One region of the Amycolatopsis sp. NPDC006131 genome, then DNA from elsewhere that is predicted to be linked to it. Evidence: riboswitches for the same ligand, from Rfam matches in the RefSeq annotation. Region 1 holds a riboswitch; each other region holds the start of a gene.
The links. A riboswitch is a leader RNA that binds a small molecule or an ion and turns the genes downstream of it on or off. The one in region 1 is predicted to bind cobalamin.
Positions count from the first base shown of each region.

Region 1 (4,727 bases):
CCGGGCTACCTGCGCGAGTTGCTGACCGGCGCCGGGCTGACCGGCGTCGCCGTGGACGACGTGCGGGCGCCGGTCCGGCTCGGCGCCGACGCCACGTCAGCGGCCGATTTCCTGCGCCGCGGCGCGATGCTGCGGACGATCTTCGAGCGGTACCCGGCGGAAACGGTCGAGCGGGCGGTCGCCGCGCTGACCGAGGCCCTCGTCCCGCACGAGACGCCCGACGGCGTGCTCCTGGGCGCGGCTGCCTGGCTCGTCACCGCGCGCAGGCCGTGACGGAGTCCCTTCTGGACAGCGCACTCTGATTCCACAGTGGAGGAGTGGGGTTCGTCTCGCGCGGCCGGAAAACGATTGCTCCTGCGGTAAATTGGGGCAACGTGCCCGCTGAACCGCTGCTCACCCTCGGCCCGTGGCAACTGCTGTTCCTCGTGGTGGCCGGGGTCGGGGCGGGCCTGACCGGTTCGATCGCGGGGCTCGCGTCGCTGGTGTCCTACCCGGCGCTGCTGGCGATCGGTGTGCCGCCGGTCACCGCGAACGTGACCAACACCGTCGCGTTGATGGGCAACACGGTCGGCTCGGCGGCCGGTTCGCGTCCCGAGTTGCGCGGGCAGCGCGCCCGGTTGCTGCGGCTGTGCGCGATCACGGCGGTCGGCGGCGCGGCGGGCAGCGCGCTGCTGCTGCTCACCCCGGAGGGCACGTTCGCCTACATCGTCCCGTTCCTGATCGGCGGCGCCTCGATTCTGCTGCTGTTCTCCCCGCGCCTGGCCGAACGCGCCGGCCGTGGTGACGGCGGGCTGACCGCGGGCACCGCCACGGGCGCGTTCCTGGTCGCGATCTACGGCGGCTACTTCGGCGCGGCGGCCGGGGTGATCATGCTGGCGCTGCTGTCCGCGGCCTGGGCGCAGCCGCTGGCCAGGACGAACGCGGCGAAGAACATCGTCACCGGAGCGGCCAACCTGGTGGCCGCCGTGGTGTTCGCGTTCACCGGCTCGGTGCTCTGGCCCGCGGCGGCGGCCCTGTGCCTCGGTCTGGTCGCCGGATCCTTCGTGGGGCCCGCGGTGGTCCGCCGCCTGCCCGCGGCGCCACTCCGGGTCGCGATCGCGCTGGCGGGCATGGGTCTGGCCGTCACGCTGGCCTGGCAGGCCTGGAACTAGATTCTGTTTCAAGCGGTGGCGCCGTCTCGCCGCTTGATCAGCTGGCACCGCCGCGGGCCCTGGCCGTTGTCCGGCCGCGCCAGGAGTCGAACGGCTTCCCCTGGCCATCCGCAGGCGTAAAACCTCGTCCGCTACCCGGTCAACTGGATCGCGGCACTTTCGACAGCGCACGGTTGTCCCTGATCACCACCCACAGCGAGGGCGCCGAGCCGCTGCGCTTCCGGTCCCACCTCCGGATCGACGCCGACGTGCCCGAGGAAGACTGGACCGATCCGCGCACCGGCCGCCGGGACCCGGCCGTCCTGCGCCGCATCGCGCGTGAGCACGACGTGTGCCTCGGCGTCTACGGGTCCACTGTGGAACCCGGCACGGTCGGGGTCGGGGACGAGGTCGTCGTGGTAGCGTGAGCCCGCCAGTCGTGCCCCGCGAGGGGCCAGGGAATCCGGTGCGAATCCGGAACTGACGCGCAGCGGTGAGCGGCGACGGGCGGGACAACGGCCACTGGACCACGCGGTCCGGGAAGGCGTTCCGCCCGGACGACCCCGAGTCCGAAGACCTGCTGGCACCCCCGCCACGGGGGAGACCGCCGGACCGGGCTCCGCGCATGAGCCCTCGACGCTAGGGGCCGCTGTGCGCCGATCGATCACCTTCCCGCTCCTCGCCGCCGTGCTGGCGCTGACCGGGTGCGCGAGCGCCACCCCCTCCGGAGACACCGCCGCCGTGGCCGTCGACAACTGCGGCCACCAGGTCCGCGTGCCGGAACCGCCGCGGCGGGCGGTCGCGCTCAACCAGGGCGCGGCGGAGATCATGCTGTCCCTCGGCCTCGCCGACCGCATGGCGGGCACCGCCACCTGGACCGATCCCGTGCCGCCGCACCTGGCCGCGGACAACGCGAAGGTGCCCCGGCTCGCCGAGAACTACCCGTCGTTCGAGACCGTGCTCGCCACCGAGCCGGACTTCGTCGCCGCCTCGTTCGGCGCCATCCTCGGCAAGGGCGGCGTCGCCACCCGCGAGCAGTTCGAGCAGCTCGGGGTGCCCGCCTACCTGTCGCCGACCGAGTGCGCCAAGGACACCAGCGGCGGCGGTGACGGCGCGCGCACCGAGACGCTGACCATGGACGCCGTCTACACCGAGATCCGCGACCTCGCGCGGATCTTCGGCGTCGAGGACCGCGGCGAACAGCTGGTCACCAGCCTGCAGGAACGGATGCGCGCGGTCGCGGGTGCAGGCGCGAACGCCCGGCTGATGTTCTGGTTCGCCAACTCCGAGGCCCCCTACCTGGCGGGTTGCTGCGGCGCGCCCGGCATCATCACGACGACCGTCGGCGCCCGCAACGTCTTCGACGACACACGCGAGGAGTGGCCGCAGATCAACTGGGAGACGGTCGCCGAACGCGACCCGGACGTGATCGTCCTCGGCGACCTGACCCGCCGTTCGCAGACCGCGGAGAACGCCGCCGCCAAGATCGCGTTCCTGGAGTCGCACCCGGTGACCCGCGACCTGGCCGCGGTGCGGAACAAGCGGTACGTGCCGCTGTCCGGGCAGGCGATGAACCCGACGCTGCGCACCGTGGACGGCGCCGAGCAGGTCGCCGCGGCGCTGCGCGGGTTCGGGTACGGCGGGTGACGTGCACCGCGCGCGTCCTGCCGCTGTGCGCCGGGGGCCTCGCGCTGCTCGTGGTGTCGGTGGCCGTCGCGGTGACGATCGGCCCGGCCGGGATCGGCGTGGGCGACGTGTACGCCACCGTCCTGGCCCACCTCGGTCTCGGGGAGCCGGTGCTCTCGCCGGTCCGCGACGGGATCGTGTGGCACCTGCGGATCCCGCGCGCCCTGCTCGCCGCCGTGTGCGGCGCGGGTCTGGCGGTGTGCGGGGCGGTCATGCAGTCGCTACTGCGCAACCCGCTGGCCGACCCGTTCGTGCTCGGGGTGTCCTCGGGCGCGTCGACCGGCGCCGTGCTGGTCGTGGTGCTCGGCGTCGGCGGGGGAGTGGTGTCGTTGTCGGCGGGGGCGTTCGCCGGGGCGGTGCTGTCGTTCGGGCTCGTGCTGCTGCTCAGCCAGACGCTGGGCGGCACCACCGAGCGCGTGGTGCTGTCCGGGGTCGCGGCGATGCAGCTGTTCTCCGCACTGACCTCGTTCGTCGTGCTGACGGCCGGGGACGCGGAAACGACGCGGGGCGTGTTGTTCTGGCTGCTCGGGTCGTTCAGCAGCGCGTCGTGGTCCGAGGTCGGCGTGTGCGCCGCGGTGCTGGTCGTCGCGCTGCTGGTGTGCTTCGGCCACGCCCGGACGCTCGACGTGCTCGCCTACGGACAGGACCTCGCCGCGGCGCTCGGGGTCGCGCTGACGCGGACGCGAATCGTGCTGATGTGCGTCACCGCGCTACTGACGGCCGCGCTGGTGAGCGCCTGCGGGGCGGTCGGGTTCGTCGGGCTGGTGCTCCCGCACGCGGCCCGCGCGCTGGTCGGCCCCGGCCACGGACGTCTGCTGCCGGTGACCGCCGTGGCCGGCGCGGTGTTCCTGGTGTGGGTCGACACGCTGGCGCGTACGGTGCTCGACCCGCAGGAGGTGCCGGTCGGCGTGGTCACGTCGATCATCGGCGTGCCCGCGTTCGTGGCCGTGCTGTACCGCAGCCGTCCACAGTGGACGCGGCGGGCCGCCTAGATTTTTTCACCACCCGAGCAGCTTGCGCCGCCTCAGGTCACCTGATCGCGTCGCGGCCGGCGTCGGTGAGTTTGGCGGGGATGCGGGAGCCGGTGCCGGGGACGCGGCGGACCAGGCCGGCGTGGATCAGCAGTCGCGCGCCGAACTGGTCGCAGCAGGAGAGTCCGTCGACGTACACGTGCGGCTCGCTGCTCGCGGTCAGTTCCACGCGGCCGTCGGCAACCGCTTTCAGGAACTCGACGTCGCGGTGGCTGAGGGTGGACGCGGTCATCGCTGGCACCTTTCCGAGAACGGTGTGGTGCGCCACAGAATAGGGGATCGTTGAACAATCGAGCAACCGGGTTGACGGATCGTTCAACAATCGCTAGCGTCGTGGGGCATGCGAGTCAGCTCACAGGACACCCGGCAGACCCTCATCGGCGGCGACCCCGACGACATCTCCTGGATTCCCTGAAATTGTTGAAGACCTGCCAGTAACACGCCCTGCTTTCGCCTCGATTCACTGATAAGGCCCGCGCGGAGGGTGGGCGCGACACCTCCGGCACCGCCGTCTTGCCCGCGCTCGAACTCCCCCTCGGAGCGTTGTGGCAGGCGAGTGGCCCCCGAGTGCGGACTCCCAACTGCCCCGCGCTCGGGGGCCCTATTCGTACACCACGTAGACCGGTTCCGGCTGCAGCCCGACCACCTGCTCGGGCGTCATCAGCGGTTGCCCGCCGCGGGTGTCCTCCTGGTAGAAGAGTTTGAACCCGGCCTTGACGTGCGGCGGTTTGCGCTTCATCACCTGGTCCCAGGTGGCCTTCTTCGCCTCGGCGCTGCCGATGCCGTCCACCACGTTGATCACCGCGACCCCGTTGTGCCGCTTCAGCCCGGCGATGTCCCGCACGACCGTCACCGCCACCTGGTGGTAGACCATGATCTT
Region 1 is NZ_JBEXTX010000030.1:25,715-30,441, forward strand. Features, by position in the region: gene ABZ215_RS17775 (methyltransferase domain-containing protein) at 1-273, shown strand, start outside; gene ABZ215_RS17780 (sulfite exporter TauE/SafE family protein) at 375-1,151, shown strand; gene ABZ215_RS17785 (hypothetical protein) at 1,325-1,558, shown strand; cobalamin riboswitch at 1,587-1,709, shown strand; gene ABZ215_RS17790 (ABC transporter substrate-binding protein) at 1,782-2,777, shown strand; gene ABZ215_RS17795 (iron chelate uptake ABC transporter family permease subunit) at 2,774-3,808, shown strand; gene ABZ215_RS17800 (hypothetical protein) at 3,846-4,079, opposite strand; gene ABZ215_RS17805 (hypothetical protein) at 4,449-4,727, opposite strand, start outside.

Region 2 (4,727 bases), on a different contig from region 1:
GCGTGACCGCGTCCGGAGCAGGCCCAGCGCGACGCGACCCAGTACCACGCCGATCAACCCACCCCCGACGTTGGCAGCGAGGTCAGAGAGACTGCAGAACCGGCCGGGAATCTGGACCTGTGCCAGCTCGATGCACGTCGGGAGCAGGATGGCAACCGACACCGCGGGAAGAATTCGGCCGAAGGTCACCACGACGGCACCGGCCAAGGGGAGCAGCAACAACAGGTTCAGCAGATCGGCTGCGATCCCGCCGCCCGAATGGACGATGTCGTGGCCGAAGTCCGCCAGGTCATCGGGCAGACAACTGCTCACACCGTTGGTGTGCGGCTCGTCGCCCGGCGTCAGGGTCACCGACGCGACGGCCGTCGACAACAGCAGCGAGATCAGAGCCCCGTCACGCCGCCAGCCGCGGCGCCGGGCCAGCGGTGCCGCAAGGAGCACACTGACGATGCCGCCCACCACGAGGACGACCATGGTCCAACCGGACACGGGCACGTGAGCGCCGAAAACCCTCACCCTCACTCCTCGCGAACGGCGCCCTCATCGACACACGCGGTGGGCGACCGGCCGTAAACAATCAGCCGGGTGACACCCTCAGGCCCACGGAACCGTCGGCACCGGTCTCCCGCCGTCGATGCCGTCCGCGATCGGGTCGGCGGTCCCGGTACGACCACCCCGCCGGACTGCCCGGAAGTGGTGACCTGTCCGGCGACAGCTTCAGGAGGTCGCGCAGCACCGTCTCGTAGATCGGCGTCTGGCTCACCTGTCCACCACCTTCCGGGCATGCCGGACGAACCACGGCAGTTTACTATTCGCGATAGTACTCCGCTTCGTTCACACTCCTGAGCTCGCCGCCGGCGAGAATCGGAGGCGACCGCGGTCCCGCTCGGCGAGCAGACCGAAGCCCGCACCGAGTGTGGCCCACAGCAGGCCCAACGACGCCAGCGACAGCAGCCGGAAGTCCCACACCAGGGATGCCGGTGCGGCGACGGGGTCCGGGTTGTCCGGCAACAGGAACAAAGTGGCCAGTCCCGCGACCACCACGCCGGCACAAACGAGTTGCACCAGCGGGTCTGGCACACCACGGCGACGCAGATGACCGTTGAGCTGCCAAGCCGCGACCACGAAGACGATGCTCACCCCGATCGCGGTGAGCCACGCGTTCGCCCGCAAGGAGACCGTGGCGGGGTCACCGACGCCGGGCGGGTTACCGGGATAACGCAGGAACGGCAGGAATTCCACGGCCAGGAACCCGGCCCCGGCCAGCCGGAGCGAGAGCGGCCACGCCCGGTCCCCGGGCTGCTTGTGCTGGAGCAGCGCGTACACCACCCCGAACAGGACACCGAACGCGAGACCGGTGACGGTCGCGCTGAACAGGAGTCCGGCGTGCTGAGTGGCGCGCCCGAAGACTTCCGCGCTCTGCGCCACGTTCGCGGCCGCTTGTCTGGCCGATTCCAGCTCGACCGCGCGATCCAGAACCGGCTCGGCGAGCCACCAGGAAAAGGCCCCGGAGAGCAAACCCGCACCGCCGCCGGCGAGCAGGCCCCGGCCCAGGGAGGACAGCAACGACATCTCGCCCGCCTCAGTGGCAGGGCGCGGCGAGCAGGTGCCGGCCGTCGTGGGCGAACTCGTGGATGTAGTTCATCGTCGATGCGAGATCGCCGAGGACCGGCGACAGCAACGCACCTTGGTCGAGGAAGATCGCGTACAGCGCCAGCAAGGCGATCGCGACGGCCAGTCCGGCGATCACGAGATCACGGAAACGATTGGTCAGCAGCTGCGAACCTGGCACTGCCTGTGACGCGGCAGGTGTGGTCATGACGGTCTCCTCACGGGGTTCACACGCCCCGAATTCGGGAGGACGACGGGTCAGTCTCCTGACTTCCGGTTCATCACCCGACCCGGCCGTCGCCGGCTTGCGGGGCTCATTTCCCGGTCACAGTGGCGGGACCGTCCCGGTCTCACACCGGGTTCCTGCTCACCGTCGCCTCGATCTGCACTTGTGGCGGCCAGCATCGCTGCTCGAGTGATACGCCGTCAATCCGGCATCGGGTGAAATCCACTATCGATGATAGTTGTCACATGAGTCATCACGGCTGAAGGCGAGCACCTCGCCGGCGACGGTGAGCCGCACCTTGGCCCCTTCACCCGGAAGGTCGCTGCCAGGCACCCGGGCGACAACCCGCGGACCATCGGGCACGAGGTCCAGCCGGAGTGCGGCATCGTGGCCGTAGAAGCTGACCTCGCCCACGATCGCGTCGGCACCGTCGGTGACCGCGGTCTCGTGGACCTGGATCTGTTCGGGCCTGATCAGCACGTCTGCCGGCCCGTTTACCGCGGGGCCGCAGACGGCAAGAGTCCCGAGAGCGGTGGCCGCACGGCCGTCGTGAATGTCGGCCGGCAGCAGGACGGCTTCTCCGACGAAGCCGGCCACCGCGGGATCGCGGGGGCGGCGGTACAGCTCCGCCGGGGAGTCCAGCTGGACCAGCCGTCCTGCTCGCATCACGGCAACCTGGTCGGCCAGTGACAACGCCTCTGCCTGGTCGTGGGTGACCAGGACGGCGGTGGCTCCCGCGGCACGCAGAGCACGCATCACGGCTCGCCTCGTTCCGTCACGGAGGCTGGCGTCCAGGGACGAGAACGGCTCGTCCAGGAGCACGACGGACGGCCGGGGCGCGAGTGCCCGGGCCAGTGCGACGCGTTGCTGCTGGCCGCCCGACAGCTGATGCGGGTAACGCGATGCCAGATCGCTGTCGAGACCGACCAGATCCAGCAGCTCGTGCAGGCGATCACCGGTACGGCGAGCCTGGCGGGCGAGCCCGAAAGTGACGTTGTCGGCGATCGTGCGGTGCGGGAAGAGCGCCCCTTCCTGCGGAACGTAACCGACCCGGCGCCGCTGGGGCGGGACCGATCGGCCTGCGGTGAAGACCGGGTGGTCACCGAAGGCGATGGTGCCCGAATCGGGGTCGGCGAAACCGGCGATCAGCCGCAGGAGCGTGGTCTTGCCACATCCCGAGGGGCCCAGGACGGCGGTGATGCCACGGGCCGGCACGTGCAGATCGACGCCCTCGAGGACGCTGATGGCACCGAATGCCTTGGTCACCGCGGTCACCGTCAACGCGGTCATCCTTCGGTCGCCCTCCTCGGGTCGCGGGTGAGCAGGTACGTCGCGGGCACGGACAGCAGCACCATCACGGCGGCGTAGGGAGCGGCGGCCCCGTATTCGACGCTGCTGCTGTAGCTCCAGAACTCGGTGGCCAGCGTCCGGGTACCGATCGGAGACAGCAGCAGCGTTGCGGTCAACTCCGTGGCCGCGGCGATGAAGACCAGCGCCGCGCCCGCCCCCAGACCGGGTGCGATGAGCGGGAGTGTCACCCGGCGCAGGGTCGCGAGGCGGCTGAGCCCGAGACCGTGCGCGACGTCCTCCAGTTCGGGCGGAACCTGTGCGAGCGCCGACCGCACGTTCACCACCGCGCGGGGCAGGAACAGGATCGTGTACGCCACGATCAGCAAGGCCGTGGTCTGGTAGATCGCGGGGACCATCCGGATGCTGACGGTCACCAACGCCAGTGCGACCACGATCCCCGGCAGGGTGCTGCCGAAGTACGTGCAGCGCTCGACAAGCGTCACCCACCAGCCGCGATGCCGCACCGCCAGCCAGGCGACCGGGATCGCCACGACGACGGTGACGACCCCGGCCACGCCACCGAGCCCGAGCGAGGCAGCCGCTGCCGAGGACAAGTCGCTGACCGGCACACCGGTCGAGGCGCCGGTGACCAACCAGAACACGAGGCTGCCCACTGGCACCCCGAGCGCGAGGCCGACGAGGACCGCCAGCGCCAGCAAGACCGGGGCAGTCCCGCCTCGCAGGCTGGTCGGCGTGACCCTGCGGGCCGAGCCTGCGCCCACGCGGGCGTGGCGTGCACGGCCGCGGAGCCGGAGCTCACCCAGTAACAAGAGCAGGCACAGCAACACCAGCACACCAGCGAGCATGTTGGCGGCGGGCCCGTTGTAGGAGGACTGGAACTGGTCGTAGATCGCCGTGGTGAAGGTGGGAAACCGCAGCATCTGCAGCGCGCCGAACTCGGCCAGCAGGTGCAGCGCGACCAGCAGGCACCCACCCAGCAGCGCGGGACGCAGCTGCGGCAGCACGATGCGCCAGAACGTCGCCGCGGGACCGAGGCCGAGCGTGCGGGCGCTCTCCTCCAGCGCCGGGTCGAGCCCGCGGAACGCGGCCACGACCGGAAGGTAGACCAGCGGGAAGTAGGACAATGTCACGATCAGCAGGGCACCGAGATATCCGCTGGCTTCCGGGAGGACGGAAACCCAGCCGTAGCTGTTCACGAACGCCGGCACGGCCAGCGGGGCCACCAGCAGCACGTGCCAGACCTTGCGTCCCGGCAGCGTCGTACGCTCGACGAGCCACGCGGCGCCGACTCCGATCATCGCACAGAGCAGCACCGATCCGCCGACGAGACGGATGGTGTTCCACAGGAGCTCGACGGTGCGCAGACGGAAGACCAGCCGTTCGACCTCGCCCCAGCCGGTGCTGATCGTGTAGGCGACCACGAAGCCCAGCGGCACCAGCGCGAGCAGGCCCACCACGGCGGCCGACAACCGCAGGACGACGATGCCCGCCTGCCACCGGGCGCGCGCCACCACCCGCTCCCGGTGTGCGAGGGCTGGGCCCGCCGCTGACGGCCGGTTCAGATCAGCCCCGCCTTCTG
Region 2 is NZ_JBEXTX010000049.1:43,135-47,861, forward strand. Features, by position in the region: gene ABZ215_RS23960 (VanZ family protein) at 1-474, opposite strand, end outside; gene ABZ215_RS23965 (CbtA family protein) at 835-1,572, opposite strand; gene ABZ215_RS23970 (CbtB-domain containing protein) at 1,583-1,819, opposite strand; cobalamin riboswitch at 1,850-2,019, opposite strand; gene ABZ215_RS23975 (ABC transporter ATP-binding protein) at 2,063-3,127, opposite strand; gene ABZ215_RS23980 (iron ABC transporter permease) at 3,124-4,659, opposite strand; gene ABZ215_RS23985 (iron ABC transporter substrate-binding protein) at 4,707-4,727, opposite strand, start outside.
Region 2: linked by a shared signal. The riboswitch ahead of ABZ215_RS23970 (CbtB-domain containing protein) and the one ahead of ABZ215_RS17790 (ABC transporter substrate-binding protein) in region 1 are both predicted to bind cobalamin.

Region 3 (4,727 bases), on a different contig from region 1:
GCAGCGTTCTCGTGTAGACGTGCACCTCGTCGCCGTCGCGGTGCACCTGTATCCGCGCTCCGTCCATTTTGTACTCGACAATGGCGGACGGGTGCTCGCGCACCGCCTCGTCGAGCGATTCGGCCGGGGACGCCAGCATCGGCCGCAGCGGACGCCCCAGCTCCAGCCCGAAGCCGCCGAGCGCGGCCTCGCCACCGGTGACCGCGGCCGCGGCGGTGACCGGCAGCTGCCCGGACAGCATGAACGCGCGCCGGACCGCTTCGGCGGGCACGTCCGCCGCCGCCGCGATCGCGTCGAGCATCACGCCCTCCAGCGCCCCCTGCCGCAGCTCACCGGTGAGCAGGCGGAAGAGGAACTGCTGTTCGGCTTCGGTGGCGCGGGAGAACAACTCCGTCAGCAGGCCGGCCCGGCGCCTGGCCGACCCGCTGCCCGAAGCGGCTCCCACTTCGCCGAGGACCTCGTCGACCCCGGCCACGGTCAGGTTCGGTTCGTCAGCCGGGCGCGCGCCCAGCTCGGCCAGCGTGCGCCACCCCGTCCCGATCCGGCCCTGGGTGGGCCGTCCGGTCAGGAAGGCGACCACGGCGGGCAGCTCCCGCTCGTCCGCGCGGTTGAGCAGGTCCGCCAGCGTCGCGATCTTCGCCTTGCGCGAGCGGGTGGCCGCTAGCGAGGCGGAGGCTGTGACGACGTCGGCGAGCAACATGCGGACATCATCTCCCGCCCCACCGACAATTTCCGGGGACGCAGGACCAGCGCGACCGCGCCGAGACAGACGACCAGCCCGAGCAGGCCACGCAGCGTGATCGTGTCGTCGAACATGAGCCAGGCGAGGATCATCGTGGTAGGCGGTGTGAGGTACAGCAGGCCGGACACGGTCGTCACCGAGCTACGACGAAGGACCAGCCAGTAGCAGCCATATCCCCCGAACGTGGAAAACACGACGACCCACCCGACCGCGACCCAGAAGTCCGGATCCGCCGGCGCGACCAGCTGCCCGGTGGCCGCCGCGATGCCGGTGAACAGCACCGCGCTGGTCACGCACTGCACCACCAGCCCGTCCCAGAGCGGCACGGCGGAGGCCGTCTTGCGTTCGATGAGCGTGGCCGCGACCAGTGCGAGCATCGCCAGGAACGGCAGCGCGTAGGCCAGCGGCGGGGTGCCGGGGCGGCCGGACAGGTTGTCGCCGACCACCAGCGCCACCCCGGCCAGCCCGCCGACCAGCCCGGCCCACCGCAGCGCGCCCGCGCGCTCGCCCAGCACGAACTGGCTCAGCACCACCGCGACGATCGGCTGCAGCGCCGCGATCAGCGCGGACGTCCCGACGGCCACGCCGAGGTCGGCCGCCGCGTAGACGCAGTACAGGTACGCGCCCTGGGAGAGCGCACCGAGACCGGCCTGGATCGCGGCGTCGCGCGGCCGCATCGAGCGCCGCCGGACCACCCACCACACGCCGAGCAGCAGCCCCGCGGCCAGGAACCGCCAGGCCAGGAGGGACACCGCGCCGCCGGACCTGGCGCCCAGCGTCGCGCCGACGAACCCGGAGCTCCAGAACAGGACGAAACCGCTTCCGGCGACGACGTTCCCCCGCATGCACCCTCCCGCACAGGTATACCGGTCTGTATAGTCCACGGTAGCTATACCGGTCGGTGTACTGTCAAGTCGTGGAGACGGACAAGCCGCTGACCCCGGCCGCCGAACGGATCCTCACGGTCGCCGGGAAACTGTTCTACGACAACGGGATCCACGCGGTCGGTGTGGACACGATCGCCGCCGAGGCCGGGGTCACCAAGAAGACCCTGTACGACCGGTTCGGCTCCAAGGCCGACCTGGTCGCGCTCTACCTGCGCCGCCGGGACGAGCGGTGGCGGGAGCGGGTGCGCTCCTTCGCCGGCTCCCGGACGACTCCGGCCGAGAAGCTGCTCAGGGTGTTCGACGCGCTCGCCGACTGGCTCGACACCGAGAACACGCGCGGCTGCGCGTTCGTCAACGCGCACGCCGAACTGCCGTCGGCCGACCACCCCGGCCGGCAGGTGATCGCGGCGTCGAAGCAGTGGTTGCTGGGCTACCTGCGGGATCTGGCTGCGGACGCGGGCGCGCGGAACCCGGCACGGCTGGCGGAGGCGCTGCTCGTCCTGGTCGAGGGCGCGACGGTCGCGGCGTCGCTGGAGGTCGCGCCGACGGCGGTCGCCACGGCCAAACGCGTCGCGAAGTCGCTGGTGGACGAAGCGACGGCGGCGCAGCACAACTCGGCGTCCCGGCGGTAGGGCGCCGGTCACCGGGATGGCTCTTGCCCCGCCGCGAGGCCGAAACGTACCGTGAGCGGGCCGTGGTGCTCGGGAAGTCCGGTGTGAAACCGGCGCGGCCCTCGCCACTGTGAACGGGAAGTCCCGGCCCGGGACAGCCACTGGACGCGAGTCCGGGAAGGCGGGCCGCGGATGTCGATCCGAAGCCAGGAGACCGGCCACGGCACGTTGGACCATCCACGAGGTGCTGGAAGGCGGTCTCCATGGGGACTTCACCCACCATGTCCTGGCGCAGGCAGGACACCTACCGCACGGGTCTGTTGCTGCTGGCGATCGTCGTGTTGCACGCGGTCGCGTTCGGGATTCTCGCGTTGCTCGTGGTGCCCGGGCACTACGCCGTCGGCGCGCAGGTGTTCGGCTTCGGGCTGGGGCTGACGGCGTACACGCTCGGCATGCGGCACGCGTTCGACGCCGACCACATCGCCGCGATCGACAACACCACCCGCAAGCTGATGGCCGAGGGCCAGCGCCCGGTTTCGGTCGGGTTCTGGTTCGCGCTGGGGCACTCCACCGTGGTCGTCGTGCTGGCGGTGCTCGTCGCGATCGGCGCGAAGGGCATCCTGAGCTGGACCGAGGACGGCTCGTCCGCGCACAAGGTGCTCGGCGTGATCTCCACCGGAGCGTCCGGCGGGTTCCTGTACCTGATCGGCATCCTGAACCTGGTCGCGTTGATCGGCATCTGGAAGGTGTGGCGCGAGCTGCGCCGCGGCCGCTTCGACGAGGCCGAGCTGGAGGCGCGGCTCGACTCGCGCGGGTTCGTCAACCGCTTCCTCGGCAGGCTCACCCGCTCGATCCGCCGCCCGGGCCAGATGTACCTGGTCGGGCTGCTGTTCGGCGTCGGATTCGACACCGCGACCGAGGTGCTGCTCCTGGCACTGGCCGGGTCCGGCGCGGCGGCGGGCCTGCCCTGGTACGCGATCCTGTGCCTGCCGCTGCTGTTCGCCGCCGGCATGAGCCTGTTCGACACGCTCGACGGCACGTTCATGAACTTCGCCTACGACTGGGCGTTCGCCAACCCGGTCCGCAAGATCTACTACAACCTCACGATCACCGGCCTGTCCGTCGCGGTGGCGCTGGTCATCGGCACGATCGAGCTGGTCGGTGTGGCCAGGGACGACCTGGGCTGGTCGGGCGCGCTGATCGACTGGATCGCGGACATCGACCTCGACAGCGTCGGCTACATCGTCGTCGGGTTGTTCGTGGTGGTGTGGGCGGCCGCGATCGCGTACTGGCGGCTCGCCAGGGTCGAGCACCGGTGGAGCTCAGCCGAGTGAGGCCGCCCGCCCGTTCGAGCTGAGCGCGGCGGTCAGGTCCTCGCGGGCCCGGAACACGCGGGACCGGATGGTGCCGACCGCGCAGTCGCACACCTCCGCCGCGTCGGCGTAGGACAGCCCGATCACCTGCGTGAGCACGAACGCTTCGCGGCGCTCCGGCTCCAGCTCGGCGATCAGCTTGCGCAGCACGACGAGCCGGCCGTGGTCCGGCGTCTGGGCGCCGCTCTGCTCCGCGGTGGCCACCCAGTCGTCGACCTGGCTGGTCTGCGGGCGGCGGCGGGTGCCGCGCAGGTGGTCGGCGGCGACGCGCTTGGCGATCGACAGCAGCCACATCCGGGCGGGCGACCGGCCTGCGAACGACGGCAGGGCGGCGAAGGCGCGCAGGTAGGTCTCCTGCACCAGGTCCTCGGCGACGCCGGGGTTGGACAGGTAGGTCAGCAGGCGGTGCAGCTGTCGTTGGGTGGCGGACACGAAGCGCTCGGCGGCCACCCGATCGCCGCGCGCCGCCAGGAAGGCGTCCCGGGTGATCTCGTCGTCGTCCACGTTCGCGTTCCTCCCAGTGCGGCCTGACGGTGCGGGCCCTGACCGATGACCTTATGGCCTCCGCGGCATCCGGCGTCAAGGAAACATCACAGGTCTGTGAAATCCCAACCGGTCCCAGAATCCGGAGCGGTGAGGGGAACCATCCAGTGCGCGCGGACGACAATGCAAATATGGACTGTGCAACCGCGCGCGAGGCGATCTCCGCCAATCTCGACGGCGAGGACCCCGGGGTGGATCCGGTGGCGCTCGACGAGCACGTCTCGCGCTGCGCGGCCTGTCTGACCTGGCAGGACGAGGCGGCGGCGGTGACGCGCCTGGTGCGCCTCGAGCCGGCCGCCGCGTCGCCGGACGTGTCGGCGCGAGTGCTCGCCCACGCGCCCGCGACCGCCCGGCCGGTGCGGCTCGACTGGCCGCGGCTGGCGCTGGTCCTCACCGCGATCGCCCAGTTGTCCATCGTGGTGTCGCTGTTGTTCGTGCCCCAGCGGATGGCCGACGGGATGGCCGTTCAGCCGGGATCGCACCTCGAACACGAGGCCGCGGCGTTCAACTTCGCCATCGCGATCGCCCTGCTGTGGGCGGCCGCGAAGCCGCGGCAGGCACGCAGCCAGCT
Region 3 is NZ_JBEXTX010000067.1:29,940-34,666, forward strand. Features, by position in the region: gene ABZ215_RS28600 (ATP-dependent DNA ligase) at 1-700, opposite strand, end outside; gene ABZ215_RS28605 (DMT family transporter) at 661-1,587, opposite strand; gene ABZ215_RS28610 (TetR family transcriptional regulator) at 1,659-2,261, shown strand; cobalamin riboswitch at 2,308-2,478, shown strand; gene ABZ215_RS28615 (HoxN/HupN/NixA family nickel/cobalt transporter) at 2,522-3,574, shown strand; gene ABZ215_RS28620 (sigma-70 family RNA polymerase sigma factor) at 3,563-4,117, opposite strand; gene ABZ215_RS28625 (zf-HC2 domain-containing protein) at 4,288-4,727, shown strand, end outside.
Region 3: linked by a shared signal. The riboswitch ahead of ABZ215_RS28615 (HoxN/HupN/NixA family nickel/cobalt transporter) and the one ahead of ABZ215_RS17790 (ABC transporter substrate-binding protein) in region 1 are both predicted to bind cobalamin.